2 regions of the Micromonospora parva genome follow, and region 2 is predicted to be linked to the other one. Evidence: riboswitches for the same ligand, from Rfam matches in the RefSeq annotation. Region 2 holds a riboswitch; the other holds the start of a gene.

Region 1 (11,149 bases), on a different contig from region 2:
CCGGCACCGTAGAGTTCTGCGGCGGCCGGACCGTTGATCAGCAGCTCAGCGGGCAGGGGCAACGGGAGGAACGGGTCGTGCGGGGTGCGGGTGTCCGGGTACTGATCGTCGGCGGAGGTGTCGCCGGACTGGCGACGGTGGCCGCGCTGCGCGAGTGGGGCGCGACGATCGACGTGGTCGAGCGGGCGTCCGGGCCGACCGGCTCCGGCACCGGGATCTACCTCACCGGCAACGCGACGCGGATGCTCGACGTCCTCGGTCTGCGCGAGCCGGTCGCCGACGTCGCCGTGGAGATCACCCGGCAGCGCAGCGCCAACCAGCGCGGGCGTCGCCTCTTCGACATCGACGTGGCAGCGCTCTGGCGGGGCGTCGGGCCGTGCGTGTCATTGCCCCGCGCGCAGCTGCACCGGGCGCTGCTCGACGGCGTCGGCGACGCCCCGATCCGCTGGGGCCGCCAGCCGGTCGCGCTGTTGCAGGAGGGCGGCCAGGTCGCCGTCGAGTTCGACGACACCAGCACCGACCGGTACGACCTGGTGATCGGCGCGGACGGGGTGCACTCGACCGTCCGCCGGCTCGCCTTCGACGGCCAGGCCGCCCGCGACCTCGGGCAGTACGCGTACCGGTGGGTCGCTCCGCGGATCGACGACGACCCGGTCTGGTCGGTGCAGTTGGGGCGCGGGAGGCAGTTCCTGACGATCCCGATCGGCGCCGAGCAGACGTACTGCTACTACAACGACGGCCCGGTGGCCGAGCGGCAGGGCTGGCGCGACGACCTGGCTGCGACGTACAGCGAGCCGGTGGCCACCATGCTCAAGGCCCTGGACTACGACGACAGCACCCTGCACGCCGGGCCGAACCAGGAGGTGGTGCTCGACTCCTGGGCCCGGGGGCCGGTGCTGCTGGTCGGCGACGCCGCCCACGCCACCTCGCCGAACATGGCCCAGGGTGCGGCGATGGCGCTGGAGGACGCTGTCGTGCTCGCCTCGTCGTTGGCCGCCGCCGATTCCGTCGCCGACGCGCTGCGCGCTTTCGAGGCGCGGCGCCGCCCACGGACGAACTGGGTGCTCAGCCAGACGCACCGCCGCGACAAGGCCACCGGGCTCCCGCCCGCGCTACGCGACCTGGTGATGCGCCGCCTCGGCGAGCAGATGTTCCGCTCGAACTACGGGCCGCTGTTCGCCCAGCCCTGACCGGCGCTGCTCACGGCACCTGGCCCGGCCGGTCGACGATGGCGACCCGCAGGACGGCGGCGGCCGACTCCAGTGACTCCTTGCCGTTGCGTATCACCGAGTTGCGGGTGCCGAGGTAGACGTGGGAGTCCCTATCGAAGATGAGGTCCACGTTGCCACCGATCACACCGGGCATCCGAATCGCCACCCCGTGCCGGCCGGCGGCGTCCACCACGTCGCCGGAGATGACGACCGCCCCGGGCTCCCGTGCCAGCACCTCGTACAGCGCCGCCAGCGCTCGGGGTGGCACGTAGCCGCGAAGCATCGACCGCGCTGTGGTGTACGCCATGCTCTCGTCCCCGTACACGGCCTCCTCGTCGGCGCCTTCGGGAAGGTGCAGGTCGACCGGGTGCTTCCGGAGGTATCGCAGCAGCGCGTCCGGGTCGGTGGGCAGGCCGCCGTGGTACGCGGGCGGCTGGAACGCGTCAAGCTTCTTCTCGGGATCGCCGGCATCGTTCATACGGAGCTCCCTCAGCCCGCTCCACCCGTTCGGATCGGCCTCGGGTCGGTACCGCCCCTGGGTGTACGCGACTCCGCCGGCCGACTGCCACAGTTGGTTCCGGATCGTCAGGTACGGGCCGCTGTCCGGCAACTCCCGGGTCGTCGCCAGGATCTCCGTGAAGACGTACTGGTCGGGACGGGCGGTGAGCTCCGGTTGTTGCCGGGCGGCGTCGGCCGCCAGGTGGAAGATCTCCGACGCGCTGGCCGTCGGCGGCGGCTGATCACCCAGTTTGATCGTCTGGACCACCAGCGCACCGGCGGTCAACGTCACCGCCAGCCCGAACGCTCCGGCGAGGCGCCAACCGCTGAGAAACCGGGTACGGCGACCGGTGGGACGGGCCTCCGACGCCGCCTCGCCCCGATGGGCCACGTGTGCGGTCAGATCCCTGAGAAGTTGCTCCTCGAAACCCTGCGGCGACCGTTCGGTCTCGTTCATCGTCATCTCCGTCTCCTCAGGCGAGGGTGGTGGCAGGGCGGGCGAGCACGGCGCGGACGAGCCGACGGGCGCGATGCAGGCGGACCCGGGCGGCGACCGGCGACATCCCGAGCACTGTCGCCGCCTCCGCGACGGTGAGGCCGTCCACGGCGACGAGTTCGACAAGCGTCCGGGTGCCCTCGGGGAGGTCGCCCAGCGCCCGATACGTGCGGCGGGCGGCCTCCTCGGCGTCGATCCGCTCCTCGATCCGGGCGATGTCATCGGGGCCCAGGTCCCGCCGTCCGGCCAGACGACCGGCGACCCGCAGCCGTTGGGCCGCCCGACGCCGCTCGTCGCCGATGACGTTGCGGGCCACCCCGTACAGCCAGCCGATCTGGCTACCCCGGTCCGGCCGGTAGCCGGCCGCCGACTCGATCACCGCCAGGAACACGTCGGCGGTGAGGTCGGCGGCGAGGTGTGGATCGTCGACCCGCCGCGCCACGAACCGGCCCACCGCCTCCAGGTGCCGCCGGTAGAAGACCTCGAAGGCCACCGGATCGGTGCCGATGCCGGAAATGTCGTCATCGGCTCGGTCGGGCTCACTCACGGGCCGTCCTCTCTCGCGCCTTCACACCCCTTCTTCGTACGGCGGAGCGCGGGTGTTACGCCGTAATGCCGCTTCCCGCCCGGCGCGGAACGCGGCGCTGCCGGTCCAGTTGGGCAACCGCCCTGGTGATGCGGCATTATCGAAGCACCGGCGACTGGCGGCACGGGGATGGTGAAACCATCGGGGAGCCTCTCGCGGGCGTCGACCGCCTGGGCGCCTGCGTCGAGGGACCATCGTGACCACGACCAGCCCATCCGTCGACAACCGCAACCCGTCGGGCACGGCCCGACTCCTGCCGGGCGCACCAGTCGCCGCAGCCGTCCTGGCCGAAACCGCGGCTGCCGCCACCCGTCTGCGCGAGCGCGGCATCACACCGAGCCTCGCCACCATCCTCGTCGGCGACGACGACGCCAGCGCCGGTTACATCGCCATCAAGCAGCGTCAGGCCGCCGCGCTCGGGTTCGACTCCCCGCACGCGCACCTGCCGGCCACCGCCACCCAGGCGGAGCTGCACCAGGCCATCGCCCGGTTCAACAACGACCCGGCCGTGCACGGACTGCTCGTGCAGTACCCCGTTCCGGGGCACCTGGACTACGACGCCGCGCTGCAGACCATCGACCCGGACAAGGACGTCGACGGCATGCACCCGCTCAACATGGGACGCCTCGCCGTCGGGCTGCCCGGCCCGCTGCCGTGCACCCCCGCCGGCATCGAAGCCCTCCTGGCGTACCACGAGATCCCCGTCGCCGGTCGCGAGGTCGTCATCCTCGGCCGGGGCGCCACCCTGGGCCGCCCCCTGGCCATGCTGCTCGCCCAGAAGCGCCCGACCGCCAACGCCGCCGTCACCGTCGTGCACACCGGCGTGCCCGACTGGGACCGCTACACCCGCCGCGCCGACATCCTCGTCGCCGCCGCCGGCGTACCCGGCATCGTGCGGCCTGAGCACGTCAAGCCCGGCGCGGTCGTCATCGGCGCCGGCGTCCGCTACGACGGTCGGCGGCTCCTGCCCGATGTGGACGAAGCGTGCGCCGAGGTCGCCGGCGCCATCACGCCCCGGGTCGGCGGGGTCGGCCCGACCACCGTCGCGATGCTGTTCCGCAACGCGGTACGCGCCGCCGAACGCGCGAGCCAGTAACCCGGTCGCCGAGATCGCCTGATGCTGAGCAGCCCGGTCGTCCACAGCTACTCGGCATCAGGTGATCCAACGGGCTTTCTGCGGTTGGAGATCTCCTCCAGGTGCTGAAGCTGGTGCTGCCGGACCATCTCGTCCCAGACGCCCTGGTCGTAGTCCGGATCCGGCGGGATCCATTTGTGCGAGTTGTCGCTGTAGTGGAACCGCTCATCGCCCCGTCGGATCAGACTCACCGGACCCAGCCCAGGAAACGCCGGTGCAGCAGCCCGGCGGGCACCCAGGTCAGATCCTCGGCCGCCCAGACCAGGTAGAACCCCATATAGAGGGCCAACGACACAGGTGTGCCCTCGAACTCTGCAACCAGCTCGGTGCGCCGGGTCCGGCAGGGCCAATGTGCAGCGCAGCCGCCGCAGGTCCACACCGGAAGGACCGGGCCGTGGGTGGTCACGGCCGACCATCCAGGAAGCGCCGGATGGCCGACCGGGCGTGCCAGCGGACCGCCCATTCCGCCTGATAACAGGGGTACGGGGACAGCCGCGCCCACCACCAGCGACAGCCGGCGCAGAGCCCGTCAACGCCGGGCAGGTGCACGGACAAGATTCGTCCGACCTGATCCTCGGTCACTCCTGCTCCTCCCCTGGCCAGTGGCCTCGGCGGATCGGGATGCGGTGCCGGGCTCGGCACGGCAGGTCGGCGCCACATCGGCAGATCCGCCGCCACCGCTGCCACGACCAGACCGGCCGATGGCGCCGAGCCAACGTCAGCGCCACCGCCAGCAGGTAGTCGTCGTACGGCACGTGTTTGGGCACCCGACCTCCGCGCGAGTTGTCGCGCCGTCGCCTGGCGTGACCACTTCACCACACACCACTCAGCCGTGTCTTGTCAATCTGCAAGTGACAATAGTCAACTGAAAGTCGCGCCTACGTTCAGGTCGTGAAGCGACCGCGCTTGTACGGGCCTGGCGAGTTGGCCGCCCTGTTCAACGTGTCGCGCCAGCGGGTACTCCAGATCACCCGCCGACCCGGCTTCCCCGAGCCGGTGGCCCGCCTCATCGGGACGACCATCTGGGACGCGGACGAGGTGGACGAGTGGGCCAAGCACAATCGCCCACCACGCCCAACTGAGGGCGACGAAGACCGCTAATCCCGCAAATCAGGAGCTGATCCGATCGGGCATGGAGACTTCGGATCGCCTGGTCTGGCGCAAGTCGAGCCACAGCGACAACAACGGCGGCGCTTGTGTCGAGGTCGCCGAACTGCATACGAGCATCGCGGTGCGCGACAGCAAGGACCCCAACGGGTCGACCCTTCGCTTCACGAGAGGCGCCTGGACGGGGTTCGTGCGCAGCATCCGGTAGCTCCCGGCCGCAATACCAGAGCAGCAGGCATGCCGTGCCCTCGGCCGACCCCTAGCAGTGGAGGCCCGTTCCGGCTGCCCAGCGGATGGCGATGCCCGCGGGGTGCGCCTACCGGCCGCTGTCCGGTTGGGGGGCCTCCAGGCGCCGGGCGATCTGTTCGATGGCGGTGAGGTCCTCTGGCGTGAGCCGGTCGATGAAATGGCGTCGTACCGACTCGACGTGGGCGGGTGCGGCCGTGGTGAGGGCGCCCAGGCCCTCTTCGGTAAGCACGAGGAGGCAACCTCGACCGTCGGCCGGGTCGGGAGTGCGCCGGAGTAGGCCGCGCTCCTCCATCCGGCTGGCGTGCCGGGACAGCCGGCTGCGGGACCAGCCCATCTTGTCGGCCTGCGCGTGCAGGGTGCTGGTGTGGTCGGGTCTTTCCGACAGGGTGCTCAGCACCTCGTAGTCGGGCTCCGAGAGTCCGATCGCCGCCAGGTCACCCGAGGTGCCGGCCTGGACGGTCACCATCACCCGCAGAAACGCGCGCCACGCCCGCTCCTCGTCCGGGTTCAACCAGTGCACCTGCGCTACCTCAGGTCTCGTTGACATGTAAACAACCTACCCCTATATTTCGTTTCCATGTCAACGAAACCGCTCCGCCTCCTCGTCCTGGTATGCAGCACGCGCCCAGGGGCCCTCGGCCCGGTGATCGGGCAGTGGTTGATCGACGCGATCACGCCCTGCGCCGCCGAGCTTGGCGTCGAGTTGGTGCCAGTGGCCCTCGTCGACCTGAATCTGCCGTTCCTCGACGAGGAGGAACATCCGTCGTCGGGCATCTACCGGCAGGAACACACCCGTCGGTGGAGTTCGATCGTGGACGCGGCGGACGGTTTCATCGTGGTGACACCGGAATACAACTACGGGATGCCGGCGACCCTGAAGAACGCGCTGGACTACCTCGGCCGCGAGTGGGCGTGGAAGCCGATCGGCTTCGTCAGCTACGGCAACACGTCGGCCGGCACGCGGTCGGTCCAGCACGCCAAGCAGGTCGTGACTACGCTGCGACTGGTCCCGTTGGGCGCCACGGTCGCGATCCGCATCGGTGACGCGTTGGACGACGGACGGCTGCGCCCCGACGCCGCGCGCGATGCGGCGAGCCTAGGCCTCCTGAACGAACTGGTCCGGGTCTCCCACGCCCTCCGGCCGATGCGCGAACGGGCAGGCGCCGGGACGGTCGCTGGCCCCGTGCCGGGCTCGTATGCGCGGCGGCTGACCCCCGACGACGCGCCCGAGGTCACCGTGCTGCAGCGGTGCTGCTGGGTAGAGGAAGCCGTCGTCAACGACACCTTGGCCATACCTGCCCTGCACGAGTCGCTGGAGCAGGTCCGCGAGTGGCTGGCGGACCAGCACACCACGGGCGTCTGGCTGGACGGTCGACTCCTGGGCATGGTGCGTACCCGCCGCGCGGGCACCGACTGGCACGTGGGACGCCTCGCCGTCGTACCGGACCTACGCGGTCACGGGCTCGGCCGGTGGCTCCTGCGCACCGCCGAAGCCGCCGCCGACCCGGGCATCCGCCGCATCGTCCTGTTCACAGGTTCCAATAGCCAGCGGAACATCAACCTTTACCACAGCGAGGGATACGAGCTCGTGCCATCGACCAGCACGGACGGAACCGCGCTCCTCACCAAGGACGCTGAACCTACGCCCGAGCACCGACACTCGAGACTCGGTGAGAATGCACGCTCATAGCCGCTGGCTGGGCGCTTACCTCTGCACGCGCCCGGGGATGGAAGAGCCTGGAAACGGCGCTGCCCCGGCCTCCCAGAAGGGGAGCCGGGGCAGCGCTTATTGCCTACGTCAGCTGCAGCCGCTGGTGGAGCCGCAGCCCTCGCAGACGTAGCAGCTACCGGCCGGGCGCATCTTCGTACCGCAGGTGAAGCAGAGCGGCGCGTCGGCGGCCTTGCCGATCACGGCCTCCAGCAGTTCGGTGCTGGAACCCACTGTCGGAGCCGGCTTGGCGACGGCCACGTCGGCCATCTCCTGGGCCGGCTGGGCGACAGCCTCAGTCTTGGCCGGAGCCTCGACCGGCGCGGATGACGCCATCGCGGTGAGCTCGGCGCCGGTGACCCCGGCGGCCTCCGCGTCGGCTTCGGCCCGCAGCTGGGCGGCCCGCTCGCTGGCGGTGAAGATGCCCAGCTCGGCGCGGCGCTCGTAGGGCAGGAAGTCCAACGCCAGGCGACGGAAGATGTAGTCCATCACCGAGGCGGCCATCCGCACGTCCGGGTCGTCGGTCATGCCGGCCGGCTCGAAGCGCATGTTGGTGAACTTGCTGACGAACGTCTCCAGCGGCACGCCGTACTGCAGGCCGATGCTGATGGCCACCGAGAAGGCGTCCATCACGCCGGCCAGGGTGGAGCCCTGCTTGGACATCTTGAGGAAGACCTCACCGAGGCCGTCGTCCGGGTAGGACGACGCGGTCAGGTAACCCTCGGCGCCACCGACGGAGAAGCTGACCGTCTCGGACGGGCGCTTCTTCGGCAGGCGCTTACGCACCGGCCGGTACTCGATGACCTTCTCGACCGCGGCCGGCGCGGCGGCTGCGGTGTCGACGGCGGCCGGCTCGGTGGCCTTGTTGTTCTTGGCCACCGAGAGCGGCTGGCCGACCTTGCAGTTGTCGCGGTAGATCGCCAGCGCCTTCAGGCCGAGCTTCCAGCCCTCGAAGTAGATCTTCTCGACGTCCTCGACGGTGGCCGCCTCCGGCATGTTGACCGTCTTGGAGATCGCGCCGGAGACGAACGGCTGGATGGCCGCCATCATCCGCACGTGACCCATCGGGGCGATCGTCCGCTCGCCCATGGCGCAGTCGAAGACCGCGTAGTGCTCCGGCTTGAGGCCGGGGGCGTCCACCACGTGGCCGTGGTCGGCGATGTGCTCGACGATCGCCTCGACCTGCTCCTCGGGGTAGCCGAGGCTGCGCAGGGCGCGCGGCACCGTCTGGTTGACGATCTGCATCGAGCCGCCGCCGACGAGCTTCTTGAACTTGACCAGCGCCAGGTCCGGCTCCACGCCGGTCGTGTCGCAGTCCATCATGAAGCCGATGGTGCCGGTCGGGGCCAGGACGCTCGCCTGCGCGTTGCGCCAACCGAACTTGTCACCGATCTTGTTGCCCTGGGTCCACTGCTTGGTCGCCTCGCGGACGATCGCGGTGGCCACCGGGCTGGTCGGCTTGATCTCGTCGTTGGCCGCCGCGTGCTTGCGCATGACCCGCTTGTGCGGCTCGGCGTTGCGGGCGTAGCCGTCGTACGGGCCGACGACGCCGGCCAGCTCGGCCGAGCGGCGGTAGGCGGTGCCGGTCATCAGCGAGGTGATCGCCGCGGCGACCGAGCGGCCCTGGTCCGAGTCGTACGGCAGGCCGGTGGCCATCAGCAGGGCGCCGAGGTTGGCGTAGCCGATGCCGAGCTGCCGGTAGGCGCGGGACGTCTCACCGATCTTGTCGGTCGGGAAGTCCGCGAAGCAGATCGAGATGTCCATCGCGGTGATGACGAACTCGACGGACTTGACGAACTTCTCCACCTCGAAGCCACCGTCGGCGCGGAGGAACTTCATCAGGTTGAGCGAGGCGAGGTTGCACGAGGAGTTGTCCAGGTGCAGGTACTCCGAGCACGGGTTCGACGCGGTGATCCGGCCGGTCTCCGGGCAGGTGTGCCAGTCGTTGATCGTGTCGTCGTACTGCAGGCCCGGGTCGGCGCACTCCCAAGCGGCCTGGGCGATGGAACGGAAGAGCTTCTTCGCCTCGATCGTCTCGATGGTCGAGCCGTCGAGCCGACCCCGCAGGTCGAACCCGCCGTCGTTCTCCACCGCCGTCATGAACTCGTCGGAGACGCGGACCGAGTTGTTGGCGTTCTGGTACTGCACGCTGACGATGTCGGAGCCGCCGAGGTCCATGTCGAACCCGGCGTCGCGCAGCGCGCGGATCTTGTCCTCCTCGCGCGCCTTGGTGACCACGAACTCCTGGATGTCCGGGTGGTCGACGTCGAGGATGACCATCTTGGCCGCCCGGCGGGTCGCGCCGCCGGACTTGATGGTGCCGGCCGAGGCGTCCGCGCCGCGCATGAAGCTGACCGGGCCGGAAGCGTTGCCGCCGGAGGAGAGCAGCTCACGGGACGAACGGATGCGCGACAGGTTGACCCCGGAGCCGGAGCCGCCCTTGAAGATCAGCCCCTCCTCCTTGTACCAGTCGAGGATCGAGTCCATCGAGTCGTCGACGGCCAGGATGAAGCAGGCGCTGACCTGCTGCGGCGACGGCGTGCCGACGTTGAACCAGACCGGCGAGTTGAAGCTGAACACCTGGTGCAGCAGCATCCAGGTCAGCTCGTGCGCGAAGACCTCGGCGTCGGCCGGGCTGGCGAAGTAGCCGTACTCCTCACCGGCGGTGCGGTAGGTGTTGACCACCCGGTCGATCAGCTGCCGCAGCGACCACTCCCGCTCCGGGGTCCCCACCGCGCCCCGGAAGTACTTGGTGGTGACGATGTTCGCCGCGTTGACGCTCCACGACTCCGGGAACTCGACCCCCCGCTGCTCGAAGTTGATCGAGCCGTCCCGCCAGTTCGTCATCACGACGTCACGGCGCTCCCAGGAGACCTCGTCGTACGGGTGGACCCCCTCCGTCGTCCACACCCGGTCGATCTTCAGCCCCGCGCCTGCCTTGCTTCGTGAACGGCTAGTTGTCACGCCGTCGCCCCCCTCGTCTGCGCGGTGCCCCACCGCGCGTCCCAATCTCTCGAAAAACCGTGAAGACTCAGTTGGTACGGCCGGCGGCCTCAACCGCATCGGCCCGGCCCTGCTCCCGGGCTCGCGCCGCGGCCCGCAACGTCTCGATCTCGCGCTCGAAGTCGGCGAGCGAGTCGAACGAGCGGTAGACGCTGGCGAACCGCAGGTAGGCGATCTCGTCCAGGTCGCGCAGCGGACCCAGGATCGCCAGGCCCACCTCGTGACTGGGGATCTCGGCGGCTCCCTTGGCCCGGACCGTCTCCTCCACCCGCTGCGCGAGCAGCGCGAGGGAGTCGTCGTCCACCGGCCGGCCCTGGCACGCCTTACGCACCCCGCCGATGATCTTCGTACGACTGAACGGCTCGGTCACCCCGCTGCGCTTGACGACCGCGAGGACCGCCTCCTCGACGGTGGTGAACCGCTTGCCGCACTCCGGGCAGGACCGCCGCCGTCGGATGAGCTGGCCGTCGTCGGCCTCCCGCGAGTCGACCACCCGGGAGTCAGCGTGTCGGCAGTACGGACACCGCATCGCCCACCTCCTAAAAAAATGATCAACTGCGAGCACTCCGGACACTTCCGGGCACGCCTCACCGCGACGGTGCCATCCTCGGATGACGCCCGCCGTGATCGACGTTACGGGAGTGCGGTCGGTAGTCGAACCCAACCTGTAGGCAACTTACGCCCGTGTCACTACTACATCTAGGGGTCGACCGTATGTCGCCAAGGAAGCCGGGTCAAGTTGGCCGGCGTGTCCGGCGCGTCACGGACCATCCGGCCATCCACGCCCAGCAACGCGCCCGAAGACCCAACGCCACGACCCCGCCCGGGTTATCGGCCAGGGAGCCAGAACCGGGCCGGAAAACAGCCGACGATCGAACACCAGTTCTACCTGACGTACCATTTATCAGAACATCCGTACGAGCGGAGCGCTTTTTCACCCCGACACGCCGGTGAGAGGTCGTACAGATGTTTGAAAATGACTGATCTCACCTATACGGTCATGAACAACGTGGCACCACCGCACGCACCACGAGCCGACGAGGCACCCAGCGCCGACCAGGGAGGACGGACGTGACCGAGGACCGGGCCAGCCGGCCGAAGAGCCCGCAGCAGATCACCGAGGCGGGCCCGCCGGCCACCCGACGCCGCAGCGCCG
Region 2 (11,149 bases):
TCGGTCCGTTCGCCGATCAACTCGCCATGATCAAGAGCATGGTCACTGTGAACACGTCGCCGATCGCGCAGGCGGTGATCGGTGGCCGGCTGCTGGAGCACGGTTGCAGTCTGGTGGCCGCGAACACCCGGGAGCGGTCCGCGTACACCAGGAACCTGCGCCACCTGGTGGCCGGCCTGGCCCGGCGGTTCCCGCCCGGGGCGGACGGCGCGGCGGCCGTGCGGTGGACAGTGCCGGCTGGCGGGTTCTTCGTGGTGGTGACAGTGCCGTTCCCGGTCGACGACGCGTTGCTGGACCGCTCGGCGCGCGACCACGGGGTGCTGTGGACGCCGATGGCGCACTTCTACGACGACACCGCGCCGGTCCACGCGTTGCGGTTGTCGGTCAGCGCGGTCACGCCGGAGCAGATCGACGTCGGGTTGGACCGGCTGGCGGCACTGATCACCGACGAGCGGGCCCGGCGGGCGGGTTGACGCACCGCGTTCACCTGATGGCAATGCGCGACGACCCGTGTGCCGCCGTCCTGGTTGGACGGACATAATAAGGCCCATGGTTGCCTGGGAGTACGCCCTGCTCGTCCGTCGCTATCAGGGACAGGGCCGCAATTTTCACGTCTCGTTCGTCTGGTACGCGCCGGACGGCTCACGCAAGGACATCACCGCGTACGGCGACACGGCCATCGCGCACCTCAACCGCGCCGGCCGGGAGGGGTGGGAGCTGGTCTCCGCCGCCGAGGACGTCAACAACGTCCAGGGCAGCACCGAAGTCCACCGCTACCACCTGAAGCGCCCCATCGTCTGAGGGTGTCGGCCCGCCGCCGGTGCCGCTCACCGTGAGTGAGCGGCACCGGCGGCGGTGCCGTCGGCGGGTGCCGCCGCTCAGGCCAGGTCGATGCCGGGGTAGAGCGGGTGGGTGGCCAGCAGGTCGGTGGCCTGACGGGCGACCTTGTCGGCCAGGCCCGGGTCCAGGGTGTACTTCGCCTTCGACGGGGTGCCGTCGGCGTTGGCGCCGGCGGTGGTCTGGGTCAGCACGGTGTGGATCAACTCGGCGGTCTGGTCCATCTCGGCGGTGCCGAGGCCCCGGGTGGTCAGCGCCGGGGTGCCGATCCGGATGCCGGACGTGTACCAGGCTCCGTTCGGGTCCTGCGGGACCGAGTTGCGGTTGGTGACGATGCCCGAGTCGAGCAGGGCCTGCTCGGCCTGCCGGCCGGTGAGCCCGTAACCGGACACGTCGATCAGCACCAGGTGGTTGTCGGTGCCACCGGTGACCAGCTTCGCGCCCCGGCGCAGCAGGCCCTCGGCGAGCGCCTGCGCGTTGTCCACGATCCGCTGGGCGTAGTCGGCGAAGTCGGGCCGGCGGGCCTCGGCGAGCGCGACCGCCTTGGCGGCCATCACGTGCGGAAGCGGGCCGCCGAGCACCATCGGGCAGCCCCGGTCCACCTGGTCGGCGAGCTCCGGCTGGCAGAGCACCATGCCGCCGCGCGGGCCACGCAACGACTTGTGCGTGGTGGTCGTGACGATGTGCGCGTGCGGCACCGGATCGAAGTCACCGGTGAAGACCTTGCCGGCCACCAGGCCCGCGAAGTGCGCCATGTCGACCATGAAGGTGGCGCCGACCGAGTCGGCGATCTCGCGCAGGATCCGGAAGTTCACCTTCCGGGGGTACGCCGAGTAGCCGCCCACCAGGATCAACGGCTTGAACTCCCGGGCGGCCTCGGCCACCCGGTCGTAGTCGATCAGGCCGGTCGCCGGGTCGGTGCCGTAGCTGCGCTGGTCGAACATCTTGCCGGAGATGTTCGGCCGGAAGCCGTGGGTGAGGTGGCCACCGGCGTCCAGCGACATGCCGAGCATCCGCTGGTTGCCCAGCTCGCGGCGCAGCGCGAACCAGTCGGCCTCGGTGAGGTCGTTGACCTGGCGGACCTGGGCCTTCTTCAGGGCGGGGGACTCCACCCGGTCGGCCAGCACCGCCCAGAAGGCGACCAGGTTGGCGTCGATGCCCGAGTGCGGCTGCACGTACGCGTGCGCGGCGCCGAACAGCTCCCGGGCGTGCTCGGCGGCGAGCGCCTCGACGGTGTCGACGTTCTGGCAGCCGGCGTAGAAACGGCGGCCGACGGTGCCCTCGGCGTACTTGTCGCTGAACCAGTTGCCCATCGCCAGCAGGGTCGCCGGGGAGGCGTAGTTCTCGCTGGCGATCAGCTTGAGTGACTCCCGCTGGTCGGTCAGCTCGGCGCCGATGGCGTCGGCGACCCGCGGCTCGACAGCCCGGATCACCTCAAGGGCGCTGCGGAATGCGGTGGACTCGGCGTTGCGGGACATGCGACCTCCTACAGACGTGCGGAAGGCCCAGGCGCTCGGCAGACGTCCTCATGACGGGGCCGCTCCCCGATGGTTATCCATCCCCACGCGCCAGTAACGGCCCGCGACGATCGTACCGGGCCGGGCCCGGTCGTTCGGGCCGCCCTCCGGGAGGCGACCCCCGCCGATGTGGTTGGGCGCTGCGTCGCGGGGCACACGGTAGGGGACCACCGCACCGTCACGGGTGCGGCCAGGGTTCGCACAGAAGGAGTCGAGAACATGACCACACCCACCTCCGACCGGCCGCTCGCCCTGGTGACCGGGGCCTCCAGCGGGATCGGGTACGAACTGGCGGCGCAGTTCGGTGAGCACGGCTTCGACCTGGTCATCGCCGCCGAGGACGAGGGCATCGAGTTGGCGGCACAGCAGCTGCGCCGGGACGGCGGACCGCAGATCTGGTCGGTCCGCGTCGACCTGGCCCGCGAGCAGGGCGTGACGGAGTTGGTGGCCGCCGTCACCGCGACCGGACGACCGCTGGACGCGCTGGCGCTCAACGCCGGCCGGGGTGCCGGCGGCGCCTTCGTGGGCGGCACCGACCTCGCCGACGAGCCGGAGATCGTCGACCTCAACGTGCGCTCGACGGTGCACCTGGCGAAGCGACTGCTGCCGGGGATGGTCGAGCGGGGTGCGGGCCGGGTGCTCTTCACCTCGTCGATCGCCTCGACCATGCCGGGGCCGTTCCAGGCGGTCTACAACGCGTCGAAGTCGTTCGTGCAGTCCTTCGCCGAGGCGCTGCGCAACGAGTTGAAGGACACCGGCGTCACGGTGACCTCGCTCATGCCTGGACCAACCGACACGGAGTTCTTCGACCGCGCCGAGATGGAGGACACCCGGGTCGGCTCGGGTAAGAAGGACGACCCGGCGAAGGTCGCCGCCCAGGGCTTCGAGGCGATGATGAGGGGCGATCAGACGGTCACCGCCGGGTCGCTGCTGAACAAGGTGCAGACCGCCGCCGGCAAGATCATCCCGGACAAGCTCAAGTCCGAGCAGCACCGCCGGATGGCCGAGCCAGGATCAGGAAACTGACCCCCCCGCCCGCACTGACCCCCCCCGCCCCCCGCCCCCCGCCTCCGCGATCTTGCACTTTCTGTCGCGACAAAACCCACCAAACATCGCTAACCAGCAACAGAAACTGCAAGATCGCGTGGGCGTGGGCGTGGGCGTGGGCGTGGGCGTGGGCGTGGGCGTGGGCGTGGTGTGGGCTTGTGCGGGCGGTGCACGACGAAGGGCCCGGCGTGAGCCGGGCCCTTCGTCGTGAGCTTCGTGGTGAGTGGCGGCCTCAGGCGGTCACCGCGTCCATCGCCTTCTTGATCGCCTTCGGCGCGGTGGGGGTACGCGGCGCGTCCGCCCGCAACGCGATCATCTTCTCGCCGATCTCCTGCAACTGCTTGCGGCCCAGCGCGTCGCGGACCTTGGGGAACCACTCCTGCTCTTCCTCCTCGACGTGGTGGGTGACGTTCTCGATCAGCACTGTCGTCTTGGCGGTGAACCGCTCGTCGTCGGCGTCCATGGCGGCCAGTTCGGCGCAGAGCACGTCGGCGACGTGGTGTTCCTCGTACGACTCGAGAATGTCGTCCTCCAGGTCGGGCAGCAGCCGGCGGACCTCCGGATACATCACCTCGTTCTCCAGATAGGTGTGCACCGTCAGCGCCTCCAGGATCTGGTCCACCAGCTTCTGCCGCTGGCTCGCCGGCCCCTCCTCGGCGTCCTGGAAGGCCTTGAACAGGCGGCGCATTTCCTTGTGGTCCTCTTTGAGCAGGACGATGGCATCGGTCGACACCGGTATGACCTCCCTGAAAAGTCTCCGCTGGTGGGTTTTCGGTACCCCCACGCCGACTGCGGAAACAGATGAAACCGTCTCAGACCATCGCCAGGGTGCGGGGGATCTCGTCGAGCAACTCCCGAGCCAGAAAGCCGATCCGGCCGTAGCGGGGAATCAGCCGCTGGCCGCTCACCGAGTGCGCGAACGAGCCCCAGCAGGCCGCCTGCGCAGGGTCGGCACCCCGGGACAGCAGCCCCGCCAGCAACCCGGCGAGCACGTCCCCGCTGCCGGAGGTGCCCAGCCCGGCGTCGCCGCTCTCCTCCCGCCAACCCCGCCCGTCCGGGGCGGCCACGTGCCCGTACAGCGACACGACCGCCTCGTACCGGGCGGCCAGCTCGGCCGCCTCGGCGTCCAGGTCGTCGCCCGGGTCCCGCCCGAGCAGGTGCCCCGCCTCGGTGACGTTGGGGGTGAGCACCACCGGTCGACCGGAGCCGACCAGCAGGTCCGGTGCGTGGCTGAGCGCGCCGAGGGCGTACGCGTCGAGCACCAGCGACGTGTCCGGGCGGGCCGCCTCCAGGACCAGGCCCAGCAGGCGGTTGGTCTCTTCGATGGCCTTCAGACCCGGGCCGAGCGTCACCACATCGGCCTGCGCGACCAGGTCGCCGAGTTGTCCGTCCCGGTCGGCGGCCACCGCGCCGTCGGCGGTCTCCGGCAGCCCGACCACCAGCGCCTCAGGCACCTGGATGCTCAGCGCGGCGGCGCTGGACTCGGCGGCGGCCAGCTGGAGCACCCCGGCGCCGGCGCGCAACGCGGCCACCCCGGCGAGCAGCACCGCGCCCGGCGTGAAGCGGGAACCGCCGACCACCAGCACGGTGCCCCGGCTCTCTTTCCCACCGACCGGCACCGGCAGCGCCCAGTCCCGCAGCAACGCCGGGGTGATCACCTTCACCTCAGACCGGCTCGGCATGGATCTCGTCCTCCCTGGTGGGCTGGGCGCCCTGCTGACGCAGGTGCGCGACATCGTTGAAGGCGGTGAGCGCCAGGCGGTCGTCACCGTCCGCCGACCACTCGGTGATCGAACAGTTGGCGATGACGTCCTGCCGCGTGAGCGCCATCAGTTCGTCCTCGGTCAACCCCTCCACCAGATAACGAAGCAGGAAGACCAGCGCGTCGTGGCCGAAGAGCAGCACCCGGCAACCCTCGTGATCACGGCGCAGGTCGCCCAGCAGCGTCCGCAGCCGCAACGCCACGTCGGTCCAGGACTCCCCACCCGGCGGCCGGTAGTAGAACTTGCCCAACCGCTCCCGACGCTCGGCCTCGTCCGGGTAGCGCCGGCGCACCCCGTGCCCGGTCAACCCGTCGAGGATGCCCAGCTCCCGGTCGCGCAGCCGCTCGTCGCGGTGCACGGGAATGTCGGTGCCGTCCAGCGCCAGCCGCGAGGTCTGCACCGCGCGCAGGTAGGGCGACACCACCGCCACGTTCGGGCGCTTCGCGTCCGGCAGCTCGGCCAGCCAACGGCCGGTCGCCCGAGCCTGGTCCTCGCCGGTCGCGGAGAGCGGCACGTCCGCGTCGCGGTGGGTGAGGTCGATCAGCTCCGCGCCCGACGCCTCGGCCTGCGTCGCCGCGACGTTCGCGGTGCTCTCGCCGTGCCGGACGATCCAGAGGGTTGCCAGTTCCGCCATGCGGCCCCCCTACCCGGGCGCCGCCGACGGTAACCGTGTCCGGCTCGCCGGCCCTCAGTCGAGGGCCGGTGGGGTAGGAGGGCCGGTGGGGCGGAGCCTCACGGCTGATATGCGATCTTCGGCACCCAGTTGGTCGTGTCGTAGGCGCTCGTGCCGTTCTGGTGTTGGTGGAAGCGCAGGGTGTCACCCGCGGCCACGCTCAGCTCGATCATCGGGAACGGGACCCGGTCCACCGGACCGACCTTCTGCCTACCGGTGGATGGCCAGACGTTCGTCCCGTTCCGGGTCAACCGGACCAGCACGCCGTCGGCCCCCGAGCCGTTGTCGGTGTAGAGGTCGCCCAGCGCCGAGGTGATCCGAACCCTGCCGGCACGCGGAGCGACCCAGGCCCGCACCGACTCACGGTTGCCGTCGGCGTGCTGCGAGACCGGCCCGATCTGTAGGTACGGCGCTGTGCCGTGCCACAGCTGTTGGGCGGCGTCCCACGTCATCGGGGTGCCGCCGGCACCCTCGTCGTACTCCTCGTACGACCACTGGGCCGCGCCCTGAACGCCGCCGAAGTCGCCGTTACCGGACCAGCTGACCCGGCTACCCCCGGTGTAGGTCAGGGTCGGGAGCCAGAGGGTGGTGTCATAGGCGGAGGTGACGTTCTGGTTGACGTGGAAGGCGATCCGGTCGCCGGCGGCCACCGTCATGTCCACGGGTTCGAAGGGCAGGGTGCTGGCTGGCTCGACCGCCGCGTAGCCGGTGGCCGGCCAGACGGGCAGCCCATTCTTGACGATCTTCACACGGACGCCGTCGGCGCCGGAGCCGCCGCCGGCGCGAATGCCGTCGAGGTCGGCGCCGACGCGCACCGTGCCGGCTCGTGGCGCCGTCCAGACCCGCACCGAGTCGCGGTTGCCATCCGGATGCCAGCCGATGGAGTCCAGCAGTGAGAACGCCGAGGTGCCGTGCCAGCGCTGGTCGCTGTCCGACCACGTCATGTCGGTGTACGCGGTGCCGTCGTACTCCTGGTAGCGCACTCCGTTCTCACCCTGCTTCTTGCTGGCATCGGTGCTCAGGCTGACGGTGTTGCGGTCGAATCCGGCGGCGTTCAGGGTCACCTTCTGCCGGTACAACCAGCGCATGTGCTTCGGGAGGTCGACTCCGTCGTGCGGCCAGCGGAAGAAGTAGCCGTAGTAGACGTAGAACTGCTGGCCCACGACGCCATTGGTGGAACCGTCGACCCCGACGATGGTCTCGTAGGGCTGAAGGGTGGCCTTGCTGTTCGCGTTGCTGCTCAGGAGCCACGACGGGGTGTCGAAGCGTGCCGGGTCGTCGCCGAACGCGAGGAAGATGCCCTGGCCCTGGCCGCCGCTGCCACCGGTGAGCAGGTACTTGCCGAGGTAGGTGCTGTAGGCGGCGCCGGCGTGGGAGTCGTAGGAGTTCGTCGGGCTGGCAGCGACGACCTCGGTGGCCTGTCCGTGCATGCCGGGCTCGTTCCAGGCGCCTCCGTGGTATTTGGTCCACGGGCTGACCGTGCCGCGTTTGGCGGCGTCGATCACCTCGGCGACCGGGGCGCGGGCGACGACCGGCATGCCGAACTCGGTGAAGTACACGTGGAAGAAGCCGTCCTTGAGCACGAATGGCATTCCGCCGATGTTGTCGGTCGAACCGTCGGGTGCCTTTTTACGGGCGGCGAGTGTCTTGCCCAGCAGGGTGAAGTGCTCCCCGTTGTCGGTGGAGTACGCCAACCCGCCGGCCCACCACCCCGACGTCTGCGGGTCGGCGTTCTCGATGTGGCAGAACGCGAGTAGGTGACCCTCCTCGGTGCGGTACACGCTCGCGATCCACCACTGCCCGTCGAGGCCGTGCGGATTGCGGAACCGGTTGGCCGTCGTGTCGGCGTACACCCTTACCTGCGCGGGACGGGCGAGGTCCCCGCGGAACTTCTGCACCTGCCGGCCAAAATCCGAGGAGTGGTAGAAGTCGAACTGGCTGCCGTTGGGGACGACCGACAGGCTGGCATCCAGGGCGGTGCGCTCACCGATCCGGTCGAAGTCGGCGGGATTCATGACCAGTTCGGCCTGGTCGAGAGTGAACTTCGGCTCGTAGTCGTAACTGATCCGCGGATTCCACGAGAGCCCGTCGTGCAGCCCCGTCCCTGCCCGGTTCGCGTGGAACAGGAGCGTGTCGCCGGCGTTGACGGCGGTGGTGAAGACGTGTTGGGCCATGAAGGCGGGTCGCAGGTGCTGGAAGTCGGCCGACGGCCACACCTTGCTCGTCGTGCCGCCGCTACGCTTGCGGACGAAGGTCCGGACACCGTCGACGTTCGTGATGTCGGGGTCGATGTAGGTCTGGTGGTCCATGGTGCCGCGCACCGTGACCGCGCCACCCCGTGGCGCCGTCCAGGCGATGACCGCGTCATTGGTGTCCGGGTGAAGCCCGCTGCGGCTGATGACGCAGAACTCGCAGTTGCCCCGCCACCGGTCCCGCGTCGGCTCCCACACCATCGGTGTGTAGGCGACACCGTCCCACTGCAGGTAGGACCACTGGTTCGCGCCCTGCGTGTTGGAAAATCCCAGAGCGAACTGGTAGTCGTCCGGCACGACGGTCGGCGCGGCCTCGGCGGGTGTCGGGCGCAGCGCAGGTGTGCCGACGAGGTTCGCGGCGGCGAGCACCAGCGCCAGCGCCAAGACCCCGTGACGCAGTGGGTTCCGAAGCATGATCACGTGGTCTCCAGCGGCTCGTGGACAGTCCGGCACACGCTAGAGGATCACCCCGCTCCGCGGTGGCCCATGCCCGGAGCGAGGGGGCGCACGCGGCGACAGGGTGTCGCCGCGAACCCGCGGGCCGTCAAGTGCGGCACCGACACCCCACCTCGTCGTACGGTGTGTGGCGTGGCCACGGCGGCGGAGGAGATCCAGGTTGGCGAGCGGCTGGTCCGCGTCTCCAGCCCCGACAAGCCCTACTTCCCGGAGCGTGGGCTGACCAAGCTGGACGTGGTCCGCTACTTCCTGGCGGTGGGTGACGGCATCCTGCGCGCGCTGCGGGATCGGCCGACCATGCTCGAACGCTGGCCCCGTGGGGTCTTCGAGGGCGCGACGATCGCCACCCGGCAGACCAACCGGGGCGACGCGTTCTACCAGAAGCGGCTGCCGGCGGGCGCTCCCGAGTGGGTGCGGACCGCGCACATCACCTTCCCCAGTGGCCGTACCGCCGACGAGGTGGCGCCGAGCGAGCTGGCGGTGGTCATCTGGGCCGCCAACCTGGGCACCCTGCGGTTCCACCCGTGGCCGGTCACCGCCGCCGACGTGGAACGCCCCGACCAGCTGCGCATCGACCTGGACCCGATGCCCGGCGTCGGCTTCGAGCAGGTGGTACCGGTGGCGCACGAGGTGCGGGCGTTCCTCGCCGAGCTGGGCATGACCGGCTACCCGAAGACGACCGGCGGCCGGGGCCTGCACGTCTACCTGTCGATCGAGCCGCGGTGGAGCTTCGGTGACTGCCGTCGGGCGGTGCTCGCGTTGGGTCGGGAGATGCAGCGCCGGCTGCCGGACCTGGTCACCACGACCTGGTGGCGCGAGCAGCGGGACCGGCCGGTCTTCGTCGACTACAACCAGATGGCCCGGGACCACACGGTGACCTCGGCGTACTCGATCCGGCCCACGCCGGCCGCGCTGGTCTCCGCGCCGCTGGACTGGTCGGAGCTGGACCGGGTCCGCCCGGAGGACTTCGACGTGCTCAGCATGCCGGCCCGGTTCGCCGAGCGCGGCGACCCGCACGCCGGCCTGGACGGTGACCGGCACTCGCTGGAGCCGTTGCTGGAGTTGGCCGACCGCGACGGGCTGGAGGCCCCGCCGGAGCGGTGAGCCCAGCCGGTCACGCCCAGGGGCTGCCGGCCCCGTCGAACTCCTCGAAGACCAGCCAGGTGCGGGTGGACAGCACCCCGGGAATGCTCTGCACCCGGCCCAGCACCACGTCGCGCAGCGCGGCGTTGTCCGGTGCGCGCACCAGCGCGAGCACGTCGTGGTCACCGCCGAGCAGTGCGGCGTGCTCGATGTAGCGCACCCGGGCCAGCTCGGCCGACACCTCCCGCCAGGTGTTCTGCTCGATGGTCAGGGCGATGTACGCCGACGTGCCCAACCCGGCCGCCTCGGGCGCCACCTGGGCCCGGAACCCGGTGATCACCCCGTCGCGCAGCAACCGCTCCACCCGCGCGTACGCGTTGGTGCGGGAGATGTGGATGCGTTCGGCGAGGGTGCGCACCGACGTTCTACCGTCGCGGACCAGCTCGTCGAGGATCCGCCGGTCGACCTCGTCCAACGCTCGGGCCGATCGTCCCGATCCCGCGCCCCCGCTCGCTTCGTCGGCGGTCTCCTGGCTCACTACTGGGCCCTCCGCATGCCAACCGTCCCGCCTTCTGTGTCGATCTTGAGTCAATCATCCACAAGCGGAAGCATAGGCTCACCACACGTCCCAGGAGGTTCCGCCGTGACGACCACTCCCCAGGCGGTCCGCAGGGCATCCCCGCGCGCCCGTCGAACGGTCACCCCGCCCGACCCGGCCCGCTCGTTGCTGCCGGACGCCGAGCCGGTCCGCCTGCTCGCCCAGGACGGCATGCCGCTGCCCGCCCGCGCCGACTACCCCGAACCAGCCGCCGAGGTGCTGCACGAGCTGTACCGCCGGATGGTGCTCGGCCGGCGATTCGACACCCAGGCGACCGCCCTGACCAAGCAGGGCCGGCTCGCCGTCTACCCGTCCTCGCGAGGCCAGGAGGCGTGCCAGGTCGGCGCGGTCCTCGCAGTCCGCGACACCGACTGGGTCTTCCCCACGTACCGCGAGTCGATGGCGCTGGTTGCCCGGGGCATCGACCCGGTCGAGGTGCTCACCCTGCTGCGCGGCGACTGGCACTGCGGCTACGACCCGACCGAGGTACGCACCGCACCGCAGTGCACCCCGCTCGCCACCCAGTGCGTGCACGCCGCCGGGCTGGCCCACGGTGAGGCGTACCAGGGTCGCGACACCGTGGCGCTGGCCTTCATCGGCGACGGCGCCACCAGCGAGGGCGACTTCCACGAGGGGGTCAACTTCGCCGCCGTGTTCAAGGCGCCGGTGGTCTACTTCGTGCAGAACAACAAGTACGCGATCAGCGTCCCGCTGTCCCGGCAGACCGCCGCGCCGTCGCTGGCCTACAAGGGCGTCGGCTACGGCGTACCCAGCGAGCAGGTCGACGGCAACGACCCGGTAGCGGTGCTCGCCGTGCTCACCCGCGCGGTCGCCCACGCCCGGGCCGGCAAGGGACCGTTCCTGGTCGAGGCGCACACCTACCGGATGGAACCGCACACGAACGCCGACGACGCCAGCCGCTA

Evidence for each region. Region 2 has a riboswitch for ZMP and ZTP ahead of AB0C03_RS07925 (glycine hydroxymethyltransferase). Riboswitches for the same ligand answer to the same signal wherever they lie in the genome.
Region 1: it holds a riboswitch for ZMP and ZTP, as region 2 does, so the genes downstream of both, AB0C03_RS02890 (bifunctional 5,10-methylenetetrahydrofolate dehydrogenase/5,10-methenyltetrahydrofolate cyclohydrolase) here and AB0C03_RS07925 (glycine hydroxymethyltransferase) in region 2, are expected to answer to the same signal.

The regions. Positions count from the first base shown of each region.
Region 1 is NZ_JBEZFX010000001.1:650,962-662,110, forward strand. It holds gene AB0C03_RS02875 (FAD-dependent monooxygenase) at 78-1,190, shown strand; gene AB0C03_RS02880 (CU044_5270 family protein) at 1,201-2,172, opposite strand; gene AB0C03_RS02885 (RNA polymerase sigma factor) at 2,183-2,752, opposite strand; ZMP/ZTP riboswitch at 2,893-2,974, shown strand; gene AB0C03_RS02890 (bifunctional 5,10-methylenetetrahydrofolate dehydrogenase/5,10-methenyltetrahydrofolate cyclohydrolase) at 2,988-3,887, shown strand; gene AB0C03_RS02895 (hypothetical protein) at 3,935-4,117, opposite strand; gene AB0C03_RS02900 (hypothetical protein) at 4,505-4,693, opposite strand; gene AB0C03_RS02905 (helix-turn-helix transcriptional regulator) at 4,818-5,027, shown strand; gene AB0C03_RS02910 (DUF397 domain-containing protein) at 5,059-5,241, shown strand; gene AB0C03_RS02915 (MarR family winged helix-turn-helix transcriptional regulator) at 5,350-5,829, opposite strand; gene AB0C03_RS02920 (GNAT family N-acetyltransferase) at 5,929-6,972, shown strand; gene AB0C03_RS02925 (vitamin B12-dependent ribonucleotide reductase) at 7,081-9,954, opposite strand; gene nrdR (transcriptional regulator NrdR) at 10,022-10,522, opposite strand; gene lexA (transcriptional repressor LexA) at 11,065-11,149, shown strand, end outside.
Region 2 is NZ_JBEZFX010000002.1:580,097-591,245, reverse strand. It holds gene AB0C03_RS07935 (aminotransferase-like domain-containing protein) at 1-473, shown strand, start outside; gene AB0C03_RS07930 (hypothetical protein) at 550-801, shown strand; gene AB0C03_RS07925 (glycine hydroxymethyltransferase) at 879-2,315, opposite strand; ZMP/ZTP riboswitch at 2,334-2,423, opposite strand; gene AB0C03_RS07920 (SDR family NAD(P)-dependent oxidoreductase) at 2,574-3,380, shown strand; gene AB0C03_RS07915 (hemerythrin domain-containing protein) at 3,634-4,134, opposite strand; gene AB0C03_RS07910 (NAD(P)H-hydrate dehydratase) at 4,214-5,083, opposite strand; gene AB0C03_RS07905 (histidine phosphatase family protein) at 5,067-5,798, opposite strand; gene AB0C03_RS07900 (glycoside hydrolase family 183 protein) at 5,897-8,509, opposite strand; gene AB0C03_RS07895 (DNA polymerase domain-containing protein) at 8,678-9,649, shown strand; gene AB0C03_RS07890 (Lrp/AsnC family transcriptional regulator) at 9,660-10,166, opposite strand; gene pdhA (pyruvate dehydrogenase (acetyl-transferring) E1 component subunit alpha) at 10,272-11,149, shown strand, end outside.